Regions from separate parts of the Metabacillus sp. KH_069 genome, predicted to be linked through region 1. Evidence: a T-box and tRNA genes for the amino acid it is inferred to sense, from the RefSeq annotation. Region 1 holds a T-box; the other regions hold tRNA genes.
The links. The T-box of region 1 lies ahead of argS (arginine--tRNA ligase). A T-box ahead of a tRNA ligase gene usually reads a tRNA of that ligase, here a tRNA-Arg.
Positions count from the first base shown of each region.

Region 1 (5,199 bases):
GCTTGAAGGACATCTGTGATACGGCGATGGCCAAGGCGTCCTTTGTGCTTACGGTAAATGAAGCGAATTCTCCTTTTCCACTTGCGGTCAGGATCCGGCTGTTTCCATAATTGAACGCGGTGATAGTAGGTGCTTTTCGGCAAATCAGCAATCTTCACCAGTTGGTTAACAGGGAATTCGTGCCTTAGTTCATAGATTACTTGCGTTTTGAGTGTTTTACTGATTCTTTCTGAACTAAGGCTCGCAGCTTTTTTAAATACGCATTCTCCATACGAAGAAGTTCGTTTTCTTTTTTCAGTTCTTCTATAGATGGGTCAGAGGAATTTTCTTTCTTATTCTTTTTCTTTTGATTATGAGATGACATGGCAGATGGCCCCTTTTCCTTTATTTTAAGGGCATCTTCACCACCAATCTCCCACTTTTTCTTCCACCTACGGAGCATACAAGGATCTGGTAGGTGGAAAATGGCCGATGCCTCTCGAATCGAGTAATTCGTTTCATTTGTAAATTGAATTACCCTCAGTTTAAAGGCTGGCGAATAGTTTGTATAGGGAAAGGAGAATGCTTGGTCACCATGATGTTTGAACAGCATCACCCAGTTTCGGAGAACGGAGTGATCGACTCCAACCTCTTTAGCTAATTCTCGATAACTTACTAAACCATTCAAATAACGTTGTACGGCTTGAATTTTTTCTTCTAATGTAAAATTACGCAATTGAAGTACACCTCCTGTTGTTAGATGTGTGTCCAACAATAGGGGTGCACTTCAAAGCCGAGGAGGCTCCCATGCTCCCCGCGGAAAGCAAATTCCTGGAGCGGAAAGGAACGGACAACATTTATCATGAAAAACAACAATCTATGCGAAAATAGCCCTTTCTTTTAAAGATTTTCGCACTATTCAATGTTCGGCTTTCATTCAGGAGATGATCGTTACGTCCCAGTCCCTTTTTTGCAAAAAAACAATGTGCCTTAAAAGGATGATTGCTCAAATCCATTCATATAATGGTATAAAAGCAACAAGGAGGCGACCAGATGACTGCATTGCCGGTCGGAGTCATAACACATAAAATAGAGGGAAAAAAGCTTTTGATATTCTATCCATCTATAATTGGTCCTCAAGCATTCAGTCAGCAGAAAATCAATGCAGACATCCTTAAGAATGTTCAGGATCAGATTCGTTTTGGAGGGTATGACGGGGGAGTGCAGACGGAGATGCAGGGAACGTATGAACTTAAGACGAATGAGCGGGACCTGTTAAGCTTAACGCTGCTGAATTATGTGTATTCCGGAGGCGCTCATGGCATGTCTTTTCTAAAAGGGCTGACATATGATACCCAGACAGGAAAGAAATATAAGCTGCAGGACCTTTTTAAAAAAGACAGCAGCTATATAGAACGATTATCCTCCATTATTGCAAAACAGCTTCAAGAAAGGGATATTACTTTACTCGATCCTCCCTTTAAATCGATTCGCCCTGATCAGGATTTTTATTTAGCTGATAAATCCCTTGTCATTTATTTTCAGCTCTATGAAATCGCAGCTTATGCCTATGGATTTCTATATTTCCCGATTTCCATTTATGATCTGGAAGATATCATCAATCCGGATGGGCCGCTGCCTAAATTGTATGGGTAATTCAAAAAACTCTTGCATTCCTCAAAGATTCACATATAATAACTCTTAATAGAAAAAAATCCCACGATGAAGAGAGTAGTCATATCAAGTTCATCTCTCAGCGATTTAGGAATGGTGAAAGCCTAAAATGAACGGAATGATGAAGCGCACTTTCTAGGAGCATGCCTGAAACTTATCCAGTAGGGCATGCCGGCCGGCTGTCCGTTAAAACGCTGCGAGTGGTTCAGAAATGAACAATCAGAGTGGTACCGCGGGGAAACGCCCGTCTCTTTTGTAAAAAAAGAGGCGGGCGTTTTTATTTTTAGGTTCTTTTCGTAAATATTGTTGCTGCCAGACTAAATGTGAAAAAACATGAGTGGATTGCAGTGGAAGGAACTTGGAAATAGAGCAAAATGGAAGACCCCACAGGCAAAGCCGTGGAGGCTCCCATGCTCCCCGCGGAAAGCAACGGACAATATTTATAATCGATAACAACAATCTATGCGAAAACAGCCTATTTTTATAAAGGAGGAAAACAAATGAAAAAGAAACTGGGATCCATTATTCATTCCTCATTACACAACGATCTTCCCCTTGAAACAATAGTGGATATTCTTGAAATTCCTAAGACCAGACAGTTTGGAGATTACAGCTTTCCTTGTTTCGCCCTTGCTTCAATCTGCAAAAAAAATCCGATTCATATTGCAAGCTGGCTTGCAGAAACAATTAAAGATGAATTTATTACAAGTGCAACAGCTGCAGGTCCCTATGTGAATTTTCATCTTAACAGAGAGATCATAAGCAAGGAATGTCTAAAAATGAAGGTTCCCTATCAGATTCCTGAAAAAACAAAGGTATTGACCATTGATTTTTCATCTCCAAATATTGCGAAGCCTTTTTCGATGGGACATCTTCGTTCAACGGTCATCGGCCAGGCCATTGCCAATCTAGGAGAAAAATGCGGATATAACGTTGTCAGAATCAATCATATTGGCGACTGGGGCACACAATTCGGCAAGCTGATTGCAGCCTATAAAAGATGGGGGAATGAACAAGCTGTCATGAAACATCCGATACAGGAGCTTTTTAGACTGTATGTTAAGTTTCATGATGAAGCTGCCTTTCTTTCTGAGCTGAATGAAGAGGGCAGAAGCTGGTTTAAACGGCTGGAGGACGGTAACGCAGAAGCATTAGAGCTGTGGCAATGGTTCAGAGAGGCATCACTTGAGGACTTTCAGAGGGTTTATGAGCTATTAGGCGTTCAATTTGATACGTATAATGGAGAAGCATTCTACAATAGCCAATTATCAAGTGTATCCGAAATGCTTGAGAAAAAAGGCCTGCTGGAACATTCTGAAGGTGCAAAAGTAGTATCTTTAGATAAGGCTAATCTGCCGCCGTGCCTGATCCGTAAAAGGGATGGAGCAACTCTATATGCAACAAGAGATTTGGCTGCCGCTCTTTACAGAAAAGAAACATATAAGTTTGATAAATCTCTTTATGTGGTAGGGATGGAACAATCGATTCATTTTAAACAGGTTTTCGCCGTATTGGAAAAAATGGGCTGCAGCTGGCATCAAGATCTTCATCATATCCCGTTTGGATTCATTTTGAAGGATGGAAAGAAAATGTCTACAAGAAAAGGCAAAGTAGTTCTTTTAGATGAAGTAATAAGAGAGACCATCTCCGCTGCAAAAGCAAATATTGAAGTGAAAAATCCTCAGCTGGAAAACAAAGAGGAGGTCGCCCAAGCGGTGGGAGTTGGGGCGATTATATTTCATGACCTGAAGAACGACCGAACAAATAATATAGAATTTTCATTGGATGAAATGCTTAAGTTTGAAGGGGAGACAGGTCCATATGTGCAATATACTCATGCACGCGGATGCTCTTTATTAAGAAAAAGCAACGGGAATAAATCAGAGAACGTCATGGCTTTAACAGATGATTACAGCTGGGAAGTGCAAAAACTCCTTGTCCAGTATGAGGAAGTCATTCAATCCGCTTTTGAAAAGTACGACCCGTCCATTCTTGCAAAATATCTTTTGCAAGTGTGCAGGGCGTTTAATTCTTATTATGCAAAAGTGAAAATACTTGAAGAAAATCAATCCCTGACATCCAGACTTTTGCTTGTTCATTCCATGTGCAGCATCCTGAAGGATGGACTGACCATACTCGGTATTCAAGCTCCTGAAAAGATGTAGGCTCTGAATCAGCCGTTTTAAAATTCTGCTTTTATGGCTATCATGCTAAAGAATTTTAAAATGGAGGGATTATCTGTATGAATAGAAAAAGCTATTACGCAGTAATAATAACAGCATTATTGAGCTTGAGCGCCTGTCAGGCTGCTGGAGAAATAGAGTCAGAAGATGAATCACTGCCTGTCAGTGAGAAGGCAGTTGCTCCGGTAAACGTTGATATCATAAACAGCGAGGGTGTTCAAACTGGAACAGCAGCTCTGACTGAGACATCCAAAGGAGTGACAATCCGATTGAAAGCTGAAGGATTAGAGCCTGGAACGAAGGCCATTCATCTCCATGAAACAGGCAAATGCGAAAAGCCGGATTTCAAATCAGCAGGAGGGCATTTCAATCCTGCCAAAAAGCAGCATGGATTTGATAATCCTAAAGGCTTTCATGCAGGAGATCTGCCGAACATTGAAATTGACGAAAATGGAACAGTGGATGTCGAACTGCATGCAGCTGAGGTCACATTAAAACAGGGTAAGAAGAATTCGCTGCTGGATGAAGACGGAAGTTCAATCATTATCCACGAAAAAGAAGATGACTACATGACAGATCCTGCAGGAAACGCAGGGGACAGGATTGCTTGCGGGGCAATAGTGAACTAGAAAAGCGAATTTCAGAATGTGATCGATCAGAATATGTGCAAATAAAAAAGCTGATGAGACAACAAGTCTCATCAGCTTTTGCTTATTTTTCTTCTGTTTCTTCAGGACCCATGTAACGGTATTTTGATGGATCTACAGGTTCAAATCCTTTAGGCGTATAGAAACGCAAGAGATCTCCGTATACAATCTGGTCTGAAAGATTCAGCTTTTTATCGACCATTTCTTCTGTTTGTTTAATGTCTTCATTTTCCTCTAACGTTTCTCCAGTAGCCGTATCATAGAATTTGCCGTCAACTGAAGTGAACTTAGGTGTTACGAAGTCACCATTTCTAAAAGGCACCACTTGCTGGTGGTCTTTTGATAATAAATCTGTACCCATTTGGACATAATCTTTTGTATCAATGCCAAGCAGGTGCATGAGAGTAGGGCGGATATCAACTTGCCCGCCGAACTGGTGCTGTTCTCCGCCTTCAAGGCCTGGTGCATGAATGAACAGTGGAGTACGCTTCGAGCTGAGCATGTTCAAACCCGTTAATCTCTTTGCCCATTACCTGAGACATTGCTTTGTTGTGATTTTCAGAAATTCCATAATGATCACCATACATAACGATCATTGTATTATCATATAAACCTGACTTTTTCAGATCATCGAAAAACTGCTTTAAAGACTCATCCATGTAACGGGCCGTCTGGAAATAACGGTCTACAGAACCATCACCAGTTGTATGAGGATC
Region 1 covers NZ_CM174460.1:2,357,146-2,362,344, reverse strand. Annotated here, with positions in the region: one part of gene AC3ISE_RS11655 (IS3 family transposase) at 1-244, opposite strand, end outside; one part of gene AC3ISE_RS11655 (IS3 family transposase) at 244-715, opposite strand; gene AC3ISE_RS11650 (DUF3298 and DUF4163 domain-containing protein) at 1,033-1,635, shown strand; T-box leader at 1,690-1,908, shown strand; gene argS (arginine--tRNA ligase) at 2,154-3,818, shown strand; gene AC3ISE_RS11640 (superoxide dismutase family protein) at 3,896-4,465, shown strand; partial or broken gene ltaS (lipoteichoic acid synthase) at 4,548-5,199, opposite strand, start outside.

Region 2 (5,199 bases), 2.1 Mb from region 1:
TCCATTGAACGTGAGATCCGAAAAGAATTAATGGAGAAAGCGGATGATCGTGCGATTCATATTTTCTCTGAAAATCTGCGCAACCTTTTGCTTCAGCCGCCATTGAAAGGCCGTGTTGTATTAGGGGTTGACCCTGCGTACCGGACAGGGTGTAAGCTTGCAGCTGTCGATGAGACCGGAAAAGTTCTGGAAATAGGCGTCATTTACCCTCATCCACCGGTCAATAAAGCAAAAGAAGCAAAGCAAAAGCTAATCGATGTGATCCAAAAAAATAACATCGAGCTGGTTGCGATTGGAAATGGAACGGCTTCAAGAGAGACAGAACAATTTATTGCAGATCTTATTGATGAATTAAAATCAGATCTTGCCTATATTATCGTAAACGAAGCAGGAGCAAGTGTATACTCTGCATCAGACTTGGCCCGTGAAGAATTCCCTGAGTTCCAGGTAGAAGAACGAAGTGCAGTTTCCATCGCAAGAAGATTGCAGGATCCGCTGGCAGAGCTGGTTAAAATTGATCCGAAATCAGTAGGAGTAGGGCAATACCAGCATGATGTCACACAGAAGAAGCTGAATGATTCTCTTACATTCGTTGTTGAAACAGTGGTTAACCAAGTAGGAGTGAATGTCAATACAGCATCATCATCACTCCTGCAATATGTAGCGGGCTTAAGCAAGGCAGTTGCGGTAAACATTGTGAAGCAGCGGGATGAAATCGGGAAGTTCCAGGACCGGAAGCAATTAAAGAAAATACCGCGGCTTGGCGCAAAAACGTTCGAACAATGCATAGGTTTCCTGAGAATACCTGACGGAAAGCATCCGCTTGACTCAACAGGCATTCATCCGGAAAGCTACAAAGAGGTTGAAATGCTTCTGAAAATGCTGGGACTGACCTTGAAGGATGTTGGCACGGAGCAGCTGAGAGAAAAAATTGCGGGAATTAATATAAAAGAAACTGCAGAAGCTATCGATCTTGGAGAGCTGACTCTCAAAGACATTTGTGATTCTCTTGTTCGTCCAGGACGTGACCCGCGTGATGAAATTGCTAAGCCGCTGCTTAAAAAGGGTGTATTGAAACTCGAGGACCTTCAGACTGGCATGGAACTTCAGGGCACAGTGCGCAATGTTGTAGATTTTGGCGCGTTTGTGGACATAGGCGTTAAACAGGATGGGCTCGTTCATATTTCAAAGCTCAGAAACTCTTTTGTCAAACATCCGCTCGATGTCGTTTCCGTCGGTGATGTTGTTACGGTATGGGTGGACTCTGTAGATCAGCATAAAGGCCGGGTCGCTTTGACGATGATTAACGGTTAATGAAAAACACTGCATGCGTGCAGTGCTGCAGATTCGAATGGGGGATTAGCTGAATGATTCCCCATTTCGGCTAATAAATCTTAATAACCAGCTATAATAAATGTAGTTTTTGCTGAAAAAAGACGCAATGCATTTAGTTGTTCCAACACTGCTCATGAGCAGTGTTTTTTTCTATAGAAATACCAGCATTGATTCAACATCTTTATTTGATAGCGGTCCTTTTCATAAAACGCACGCTGCATTTGGTTTTTTAACCATGAGGGCATTGCTCGTTCCTCCTTATTGTTTATAATGGAGTATGTGTATTACTTACTATATGCGGGCGCAAGATGTCCTGTTCGGAGATACAAACTATGCGGGGTGTAACCGATGAATGAAACAGAGCTTCAGCAACTGACAGAATCGATTTCGATAACTTACTTTCAAAAAAAGTTTGTACATAAAGCGATCTTTAACCCCCGGCTGCGCACAACAGGCGGAAGATACCTTTTAAAAAGCCACAACATCGAAATTAACCCTAAGTATATAGCTCAGGGATTAGAAGAGATAACCGGTATCATCAAACATGAACTATGCCACTATCATCTCCATATAGAGGGCAGAGGGTATAAGCACCGTGATTCTGAATTTAGAGAGCTTCTTTCGAAAGTAGGTGCCCCGAGATTTTGCACGCCGCTTCAGACGACAGTCAGAAAAAAGAAGACATTAGTGTATCAGTGCAGAGCTTGTATGTTCATTTATAAACGGCACAGAAGAATGGATACTTCCAAGTATGTATGCGGAAAATGCGGCGGGAAAATAAAACTTGTTTCATAGATGAAAAAAGGGGTTGACTCATAATACAAAGCTGTGATAAATTATAAAAGCCGTCGTAAGAGACGCAAAACATTAATAAAAAGAAGGCTTGACAGCTTGTACTAATCTTCATATAATAAAAGAAGTCTGTCATGACTAATTATTCCGCAGTAGCTCAGTGGTAGAGCTATCGGCTGTTAACCGATCGGTCGTAGGTTCGAGTCCTACCTGCGGAGCCATATTATGGGGAAGTACTCAAGTGGCTGAAGAGGCGCCCCTGCTAAGGGTGTAGGTCGCGTAAGCGGCGCGAGGGTTCAAATCCCTCCTTCTCCGCCATTATTTTTTTGTCTTTGGCCCGTTGGTCAAGCGGTTAAGACACCGCCCTTTCACGGCGGTAACACGGGTTCGAATCCCGTACGGGTCATCGCTTTAAATTGCATATCAATGATTGGGAGGATTAGCTCAGCTGGGAGAGCATCTGCCTTACAAGCAGAGGGTCGGCGGTTCGAGCCCGTCATCCTCCACCATCATATCTGGTCCCGTGGTGTAGCGGTTAACATGCCTGCCTGTCACGCAGGAGATCGCCGGTTCGATCCCGGTCGGGACCGCCATTTATTGGGCTATAGCCAAGCGGTAAGGCAACGGACTTTGACTCCGTCATGCGCTGGTTCGAATCCAGCTAGCCCAGCCATTTTATTTTAAATGCGAATAGTAGTAAGTGCCATTAGCTCAGTCGGTAGAGCATCTGACTTTTAATCAGAGGGTCGAAGGTTCGAGTCCTTCATGGCACACCATTTTAACTAATGTATGCGGGTGTGGCGGAATTGGCAGACGCGCTAGACTTAGGATCTAGTGTCTTTGACGTGGGGGTTCGAGTCCCTTCACCCGCACCATACATTTTTTATCTTTTCGCGGTCGTGGCGGAATGGCAGACGCGCTAGGTTGAGGGCCTAGTGGGGGCAACCCCGTGGAAGTTCGACTCTTCTCGGCCGCACCAAAAGAGCTTTAAAAAAACCTCAAAAAAGTTGTTGACAAAAAGAACACAACTTGGTATTATATTTAAGTCGCTTCATTACATGAACAAGACATTAACAAGTGCGCCCGTAGCTCAATTGGATAGAGCGTTTGACTACGGATCAAAAGGTTATGGGTTCGACTCCTATCGGGCGCGCCATTCTATATATTATGTGTCCGGGAAGTAGCTCAGCTTGGTAGAGCACTTGGTTTGGGACCAAGGGGTCGCAGGTTCGAATCCTGTCTTCCCGACCAGACAAATACTTTTCGCGGGTGTAGTTTAATGGTAAAACTCTAGCCTTCCAAGCTAATGTCGTGGGTTCGATTCCCATCACCCGCTCCAATTTTTAAAAATGATCTTTGAAAACTAAACAAAACCAAAAGCGTACCAAACGTTTTAAATTTTTGAAGTCAGCAACAAATTGAGTCGCAAATTTTCTTCGGAGAGTTTGATCCTGGCTCAGGACGAACGCTGGCGGCGTGCCTAATACATGCAAGTCGAGCGGACTTGCTGGAGCTTGCTCCAGCAGGTTAGCGGCGGACGGGTGAGTAACACGTGGGCAACCTGCCTGTAAGACTGGGATAACTCCGGGAAACCGGAGCTAATACCGGATAGTATCTTGAACCGCATGGTTCAAGTTGGAAAGACGGTTTCGGCTGTCACTTACAGATGGGCCCGCGGCGCATTAGCTAGTTGGTGAGGTAATGGCTCACCAAGGCAACGATGCGTAGCCGACCTGAGAGGGTGATCGGCCACACTGGGACTGAGACACGGCCCAGACTCCTACGGGAGGCAGCAGTAGGGAATCTTCCGCAATGGACGAAAGTCTGACGGAGCAACGCCGCGTGAGTGATGAAGGTTTTCGGATCGTAAAACTCTGTTGTTAGGGAAGAACAAGTGCGAGAGTAACTGCTCGCACCTTGACGGTACCTAACCAGAAAGCCACGGCTAACTACGTGCCAGCAGCCGCGGTAATACGTAGGTGGCAAGCGTTGTCCGGAATTATTGGGCGTAAAGCGCGCGCAGGCGGTTTCTTAAGTCTGATGTGAAAGCCCCCGGCTCAACCGGGGAGGGTCATTGGAAACTGGGAAACTTGAGTGCAGAAGAGGAGAGTGGAATTCCACGTGTAGCGGTGAAATGCGTAGAGATGTGGAGGAACACCAGTGGCGAAGGCGACTCTCTGGTCTGTAACTGACGCTGAGGCGCGAAAGCGTGGGGAGCGAACAGGATTAGATACCCTGGTAGTCCACGCCGTAAACGATGAGTGCTAAGTGTTAGAGGGTTTCCGCCCTTTAGTGCTGCAGCTAACGCATTAAGCACTCCGCCTGGGGAGTACGGTCGCAAGACTGAAACTCAAAGGAATTGACGGGGGCCCGCACAAGCGGTGGAGCATGTGGTTTAATTCGAAGCAACGCGAAGAACCTTACCAGGTCTTGACATCCTTTGCCACTTCTAGAGATAGAAGGTTCCCCTTCGGGGGACAAAGTGACAGGTGGTGCATGGTTGTCGTCAGCTCGTGTCGTGAGATGTTGGGTTAAGTCCCGCAACGAGCGCAACCCTTGATCTTAGTTGCCAGCATTCAGTTGGGCACTCTAAGGTGACTGCCGGTGACAAACCGGAGGAAGGTGGGGATGACGTCAAATCATCATGCCCCTTATGACCTGGGCTACACACGTGCTACAATGGATGGTACAAAGGGCTGCGAGACCGCGAGGTTTAGCCAATCCCATAAAACCATTCTCAGTTCGGATTGCAGGCTGCAACTCGCCTGCATGAAGCTGGAATCGCTAGTAATCGCGGATCAGCATGCCGCGGTGAATACGTTCCCGGGCCTTGTACACACCGCCCGTCACACCACGAGAGTTTGCAACACCCGAAGTCGGTGGGGTAACCGCAAGGAGCCAGCCGCCTAAGGTGGGGTAGATGATTGGGGTGAAGTCGTAACAAGGTAGCCGTATCGGAAGGTGCGGCTGGATCACCTCCTTTCTAAGGAATATATGAGGACGCTTTTGGTTTTTGTTTAGTTTTGAGAGATCATTCTCTCATATGATAGAAGACAAATCTTCTGATTTGTC
Region 2 covers NZ_CM174460.1:244,259-249,457, forward strand. Annotated here, with positions in the region: gene AC3ISE_RS01380 (Tex family protein) at 1-1,314, shown strand, start outside; gene cmpA (cortex morphogenetic protein CmpA) at 1,467-1,580, opposite strand; gene AC3ISE_RS01390 (SprT family protein) at 1,684-2,130, shown strand; tRNA gene AC3ISE_RS01395 (tRNA-Asn) at 2,274-2,348, shown strand; tRNA gene AC3ISE_RS01400 (tRNA-Ser) at 2,355-2,445, shown strand; tRNA gene AC3ISE_RS01405 (tRNA-Glu) at 2,462-2,533, shown strand; tRNA gene AC3ISE_RS01410 (tRNA-Val) at 2,561-2,636, shown strand; tRNA gene AC3ISE_RS01415 (tRNA-Asp) at 2,645-2,720, shown strand; tRNA gene AC3ISE_RS01420 (tRNA-Gln) at 2,726-2,800, shown strand; tRNA gene AC3ISE_RS01425 (tRNA-Lys) at 2,828-2,903, shown strand; tRNA gene AC3ISE_RS01430 (tRNA-Leu) at 2,919-3,002, shown strand; tRNA gene AC3ISE_RS01435 (tRNA-Leu) at 3,021-3,106, shown strand; tRNA gene AC3ISE_RS01440 (tRNA-Arg) at 3,207-3,283, shown strand; tRNA gene AC3ISE_RS01445 (tRNA-Pro) at 3,302-3,378, shown strand; tRNA gene AC3ISE_RS01450 (tRNA-Gly) at 3,393-3,466, shown strand; rRNA gene AC3ISE_RS01455 (16S ribosomal RNA) at 3,561-5,110, shown strand.
Region 2: it has a tRNA-Arg gene. The T-box ahead of argS (arginine--tRNA ligase) is inferred to sense a tRNA for this amino acid. The anticodon was not compared.

Region 3 (5,199 bases), 1.2 Mb from region 1:
CTTGACTGCGAGACCTACAAGTCGAGCAGGGACGAAAGTCGGGCTTAGTGATCCGGTGGTTCCGCATGGAAGGGCCATCGCTCAACGGATAAAAGCTACCCCGGGGATAACAGGCTTATCTCCCCCAAGAGTCCACATCGACGGGGAGGTTTGGCACCTCGATGTCGGCTCATCGCATCCTGGGGCTGTAGTCGGTCCCAAGGGTTGGGCTGTTCGCCCATTAAAGCGGTACGCGAGCTGGGTTCAGAACGTCGTGAGACAGTTCGGTCCCTATCCGTCGTGGGCGCAGGAAATTTGAGAGGAGCTGTCCTTAGTACGAGAGGACCGGGATGGACGCACCGCTGGTGTACCAGTTGTCTTGCCAAAGGCATCGCTGGGTAGCTATGTGCGGAAGGGATAAGTGCTGAAAGCATCTAAGCATGAAGCCCCCCTCAAGATGAGATTTCCCATCACGTAAGTGAGTAAGAACCCTGAAAGATGATCAGGTTGATAGGTCTGAGGTGGAAGCGCGGTGACGTGTGGAGCTGACAGATACTAATCGTTCGAGGACTTAACCACAGTCTAATAAAGTGTAACATTTAAGTGAAACTTGTTATCAAACGTTATCTAGTTTTGAAAGAATAACTTCTTTCGAAAAAAAAGCTTGAAATCTTCGGATTTCATAGTATAATAATTTTTGTCACTATGTCTGGTGATGATGGCAAAGAGGTCACACCCGTTCCCATGCCGAACACGGAAGTTAAGCTCTTTAGCGCCGATGGTAGTTGGGGGTTTCCCCCTGTGAGAGTAGGACGTTGCCAGGCTAATGACAAAAATATTCAAGCGGAGGATTAGCTCAGCTGGGAGAGCATCTGCCTTACAAGCAGAGGGTCGGCGGTTCGAGCCCGTCATCCTCCACCATTTATTCTTGTTATTAACACGCTGCTTATCTAGGCTTCCTGAGATCAGGACGACTTTAACAAGCTTAAAACCATATTGTATTTCTTACTTTATATGCCGGTGTAGCTCAATTGGTAGAGCAACTGACTTGTAATCAGTAGGTTGGGGGTTCAAGTCCTCTTGCCGGCACCATTCGGTCTTAATCCGAATCAAAATGTTTGAATATGTGCCATTAGCTCAGTCGGCAGAGCATGATCGAGTAATCTTCGATACTTATGCTTCAGCACACAAATCGAGCCACTTCTTGAATAATCTTTCTGAGATTTGGGTGTCTTGCAAAACTAAAGAGTGTTTTCTTAATTAAGTGCCATTAGCTCAGTCGGTAGAGCATCTGACTTTTAATCAGAGGGTCGAAGGTTCGAGTCCTTCATGGCACACCATTTTTCCTTAATATGCGGGTGTGGCGGAATTGGCAGACGCGCTAGACTTAGGATCTAGTGTCTTTGACGTGGGGGTTCGAGTCCCTTCACCCGCATCATATTTTGCGGAAGTAGTTCAGTGGTAGAACACCACCTTGCCAAGGTGGGGGTCGCGGGTTCGAATCCCGTCTTCCGCTCTTGCTTTCGCCGGGGTGGCGGAACTGGCAGACGCACAGGACTTAAAATCCTGCGGTAGGTGACTACCGTACCGGTTCGATTCCGGTCCTCGGCACCACTTATTTTATACATGCGCCCGTAGCTCAATTGGATAGAGCGTTTGACTACGGATCAAAAGGTTATGGGTTCGACTCCTATCGGGCGCGCCATATACGGGAAGTAGCTCAGCTTGGTAGAGCACTTGGTTTGGGACCAAGGGGTCGCAGGTTCGAATCCTGTCTTCCCGACCATTTCCAACTTTTAATTAGGGGCCTTAGCTCAGCTGGGAGAGCGCCTGCCTTGCACGCAGGAGGTCAGCGGTTCGATCCCGCTAGGCTCCACCAATTAAATAGAATTAATTGACTTTGTTCCTGGGGCGGTGTAGCTCAGCTGGCTAGAGCGTACGGTTCATACCCGTGAGGTCGTGGGTTCGACTCCCTCCGCCGCTACCAAAAAAGGACCTTTAGCTCAGTTGGTTAGAGCAGACGGCTCATAACCGTCCGGTCGTAGGTTCGAGTCCTACAAGGTCCACCATTCTATTTAGTCATTCGGAGGTATACCCAAGTCCGGCTGAAGGGATCGGTCTTGAAAACCGACAGGGGAGTCAAATCCCGCGGGGGTTCGAATCCCTCTACCTCCTCCATTTTTATTTTGATAAGTGGAATAACTTACTTCAGCAAGCCGATTGATTCGCAGCATAATAATCGGATTAAATGAACTTAATTAATATTGTCGCGGGGTGGAGCAGTCTGGTAGCTCGTCGGGCTCATAACCCGAAGGTCGCAGGTTCAAATCCTGTCCCCGCAACCAAATGGTCCCGTGGTGTAGCGGTTAACATGCCTGCCTGTCACGCAGGAGATCGCCGGTTCGATCCCGGTCGGGACCGCCATTTTTACTTTATGTAAAGGTTAGTAAAAATTTTTATCCATACAAATGGCTTGGTAGCTCAGTCGGTAGAGCACGATCGAATAAGCTTCGAAGCATAAGCATCAGCGCACAAATTGAGCCGCTTCTTGGCTAAGCTTTCTGAAATTTGGGCGAAGGTTTCAAGAATGTAACATTATTGTACTACAAATTATAAAATGGCTTGGTAGCTCAGTCGGTAGAGCAAAGGACTGAAAATCCTTGTGTCGGCGGTTCGATTCCGTCCCAAGCCACCATTTACTTTAATGTTGTAAATGCTAAACAAATATAATAGTGGCGGTTGTGGCGAAGTGGTTAACGCACCAGATTGTGGCTCTGGCATTCGTGGGTTCGATTCCCATCAGTCGCCCCATTTTTATATTCATATTGCGGGTGTAGTTTAATGGTAAAACTCTAGCCTTCCAAGCTAATGTCGTGGGTTCGATTCCCATCACCCGCTCCATAATGGGCCTATAGCTCAGCTGGTTAGAGCGCACGCCTGATAAGCGTGAGGTCGATGGTTCGAGTCCATTTAGGCCCACCATTTCTGTTTTGGAGAAATAAGGTTTCAATATTATTCCGCAGTAGCTCAGTGGTAGAGCTATCGGCTGTTAACCGATCGGTCGTAGGTTCGAGTCCTACCTGCGGAGCCATATCTGGGGAAGTACTCAAGTGGCTGAAGAGGCGCCCCTGCTAAGGGTGTAGGTCGCGTAAGCGGCGCGAGGGTTCAAATCCCTCCTTCTCCGCCAGAAAGCCTTGTTTTTGGCCCGTTGGTCAAGCGGTTAAGACACCGCCCTTTCACGGCGGTAACACGGGTTCGAATCCCGTACGGGTCATACTTGAAAGAGTGCTGCACATAGTGCAGCACTCTTTTTAATTGGCTCTGTTCGTAAATATAGTTGCTATTAGACTAAATGTTAAAAACTTTAAGTGGATTGTAGCGAAAGGAACTTGATTCCTGCGGGAAACAGAGGGAAATGATTGATTCCATTTTGCAGCCGCCTTTCTGGATATTTGTCCTCAAACAGCGTTGTTGATTCCATTTCGCAGCCGCCATTCTGGATATTTGTCCTCAAACAGCGTATTTGATTCCATTTTACAGCTGCCATTCTGGATTTTTGTCCTCAGACCATAAAACCAGTAGGCAAGCCGGGTAGGCTCCCAACAGGATCGCAGAAAGCAAGTTCCTGCAGCAGAAAGTAACGGACAACATTTATACTCGAAAACAACAATCTATGAAAATACAGCCTTTTAATTTTAAAAGTTGTGTAAGAGAATCTTTTAATACTTAAAGGTTATATGAACCCATCCCCTTTACTATCTGTCTCAACCATCTCCTATCCTTTCTCTGCGCCTGTATGGAACCACTCCTAACTAACCCTTCAGTCAATATTCTACAAACAATAAGCTCTTATAGTTGCCTTTGGCCGTTTATGCAAGTGCCTTGATGAAACACTTAACTTTTAACTAGTCTCCAACTATCTTCCAAAGCTCTCTAACTCTCCAATTAACCTCTTAACTAAAATCTTCAGAAAAAGTCATGTAAAAAAATGATTCATTTTCTCTTTCATGAACTTAAAATATATTTTCAACAAATAATATAAATCTTTATAAATATTTTATCGAATAAGGTTTGAAATATATTAAAGAGAGGTATAAGTAATGGTAATAAAGAATAAACGAAAATGAAGAATAAAAAGATTTCGACAATTCTTACTCATTTTGTCGAATTAACTATTTTTGTGATATAACTTACTCAAAATACACAATTAGAATATCCTGTTAGAAATTCCTGTATTTTCTTACGTATATTGATTTTTTTAGTATATTTGACTGATGTTCATTTCGCCAAATTCTTCGATTATCCTTATTTCTTTCGTTTCCTCATTCGACATCATTTTAAAAGAATAGTTTTTTGAAAAATGAATGCTGATTCATGACATATCATGTCAATAAGTAGAAGCGCTTACAAAAAAGGTAATCCTTCCTTCTGATTGAAATTAGAATTAAGATAAACTTATAGAAAGGGTGATTAGGAATGAATCTTGCTACGCCAACTGATTTTGAGGTTCATCTTTTCCATGAGGGAAATTTGTTTAAAGCTCATGAATTATTTGGTGCTCACAGCAGCGTACGGAACGGTGTTTGCGGTACTGTGTTTACTGTTTGGGCTCCTCATGCGCTTGAGGTGCGGGTTGCAGGTGATTTTAATCACTGGGACGGCTCGAATCACAAGCTTGAAAGAGTGAATGATCAAGGTATCTGGTCTGCTTTTATTCAGGATATAAAAGAGGGTGACCTGTATAAATACGAGATTATTACACGGAAAAATGAGAAAATTCTTAAATCTGATCCATTTGCCTTTTATGCAGAGGTGAAACCGAATACTGCTTCGATTGTTTATGATCTGGCAGATTATGAGTGGAATGATCAGAAGTGGCAGAAGAAGAAGCGTCAGAAGGAAATTTATAATCGGCCGATGTATATTTACGAGCTTAATCTTTGTTCTTGGAAAAAGAAAGAGGACGGCAGCCTTTATACATATTTGGAGCTAGCGGATATTTTGATTCCGTATGTTCTCGATCATGGATTTACTCACATTGAGCTTCTGCCTATTATTGAACATCCTTATGACCGTTCATGGGGATATCAGGGAACCGGATATTATGCGGCTACAAGCCGGTACGGAACTCCTCATGAATTAATGAAGTTCATCGATCTTTGTCATCAGAATAATCTTGGCGTCATCATGGACTGGGTGCCGGGCCATTTCTGCAAGGAT
Region 3 covers NZ_CM174460.1:3,541,571-3,546,769, reverse strand. Annotated here, with positions in the region: rRNA gene AC3ISE_RS17935 (23S ribosomal RNA) at 1-558, shown strand, start outside; rRNA gene rrf (5S ribosomal RNA) at 688-803, shown strand; tRNA gene AC3ISE_RS17925 (tRNA-Val) at 825-900, shown strand; tRNA gene AC3ISE_RS17920 (tRNA-Thr) at 996-1,071, shown strand; tRNA gene AC3ISE_RS17915 (tRNA-Lys) at 1,244-1,319, shown strand; tRNA gene AC3ISE_RS17910 (tRNA-Leu) at 1,334-1,414, shown strand; tRNA gene AC3ISE_RS17905 (tRNA-Gly) at 1,424-1,495, shown strand; tRNA gene AC3ISE_RS17900 (tRNA-Leu) at 1,505-1,593, shown strand; tRNA gene AC3ISE_RS17895 (tRNA-Arg) at 1,608-1,684, shown strand; tRNA gene AC3ISE_RS17890 (tRNA-Pro) at 1,689-1,765, shown strand; tRNA gene AC3ISE_RS17885 (tRNA-Ala) at 1,783-1,858, shown strand; tRNA gene AC3ISE_RS17880 (tRNA-Met) at 1,890-1,966, shown strand; tRNA gene AC3ISE_RS17875 (tRNA-Ile) at 1,972-2,048, shown strand; tRNA gene AC3ISE_RS17870 (tRNA-Ser) at 2,065-2,157, shown strand; tRNA gene AC3ISE_RS17865 (tRNA-Met) at 2,248-2,324, shown strand; tRNA gene AC3ISE_RS17860 (tRNA-Asp) at 2,328-2,403, shown strand; tRNA gene AC3ISE_RS17855 (tRNA-Phe) at 2,599-2,674, shown strand; tRNA gene AC3ISE_RS17850 (tRNA-His) at 2,715-2,790, shown strand; tRNA gene AC3ISE_RS17845 (tRNA-Gly) at 2,807-2,880, shown strand; tRNA gene AC3ISE_RS17840 (tRNA-Ile) at 2,885-2,961, shown strand; tRNA gene AC3ISE_RS17835 (tRNA-Asn) at 2,996-3,070, shown strand; tRNA gene AC3ISE_RS17830 (tRNA-Ser) at 3,076-3,166, shown strand; tRNA gene AC3ISE_RS17825 (tRNA-Glu) at 3,182-3,253, shown strand; gene glgB (1,4-alpha-glucan branching enzyme) at 4,456-5,199, shown strand, end outside.
Region 3: it has a tRNA-Arg gene. The T-box ahead of argS (arginine--tRNA ligase) is inferred to sense a tRNA for this amino acid. The anticodon was not compared.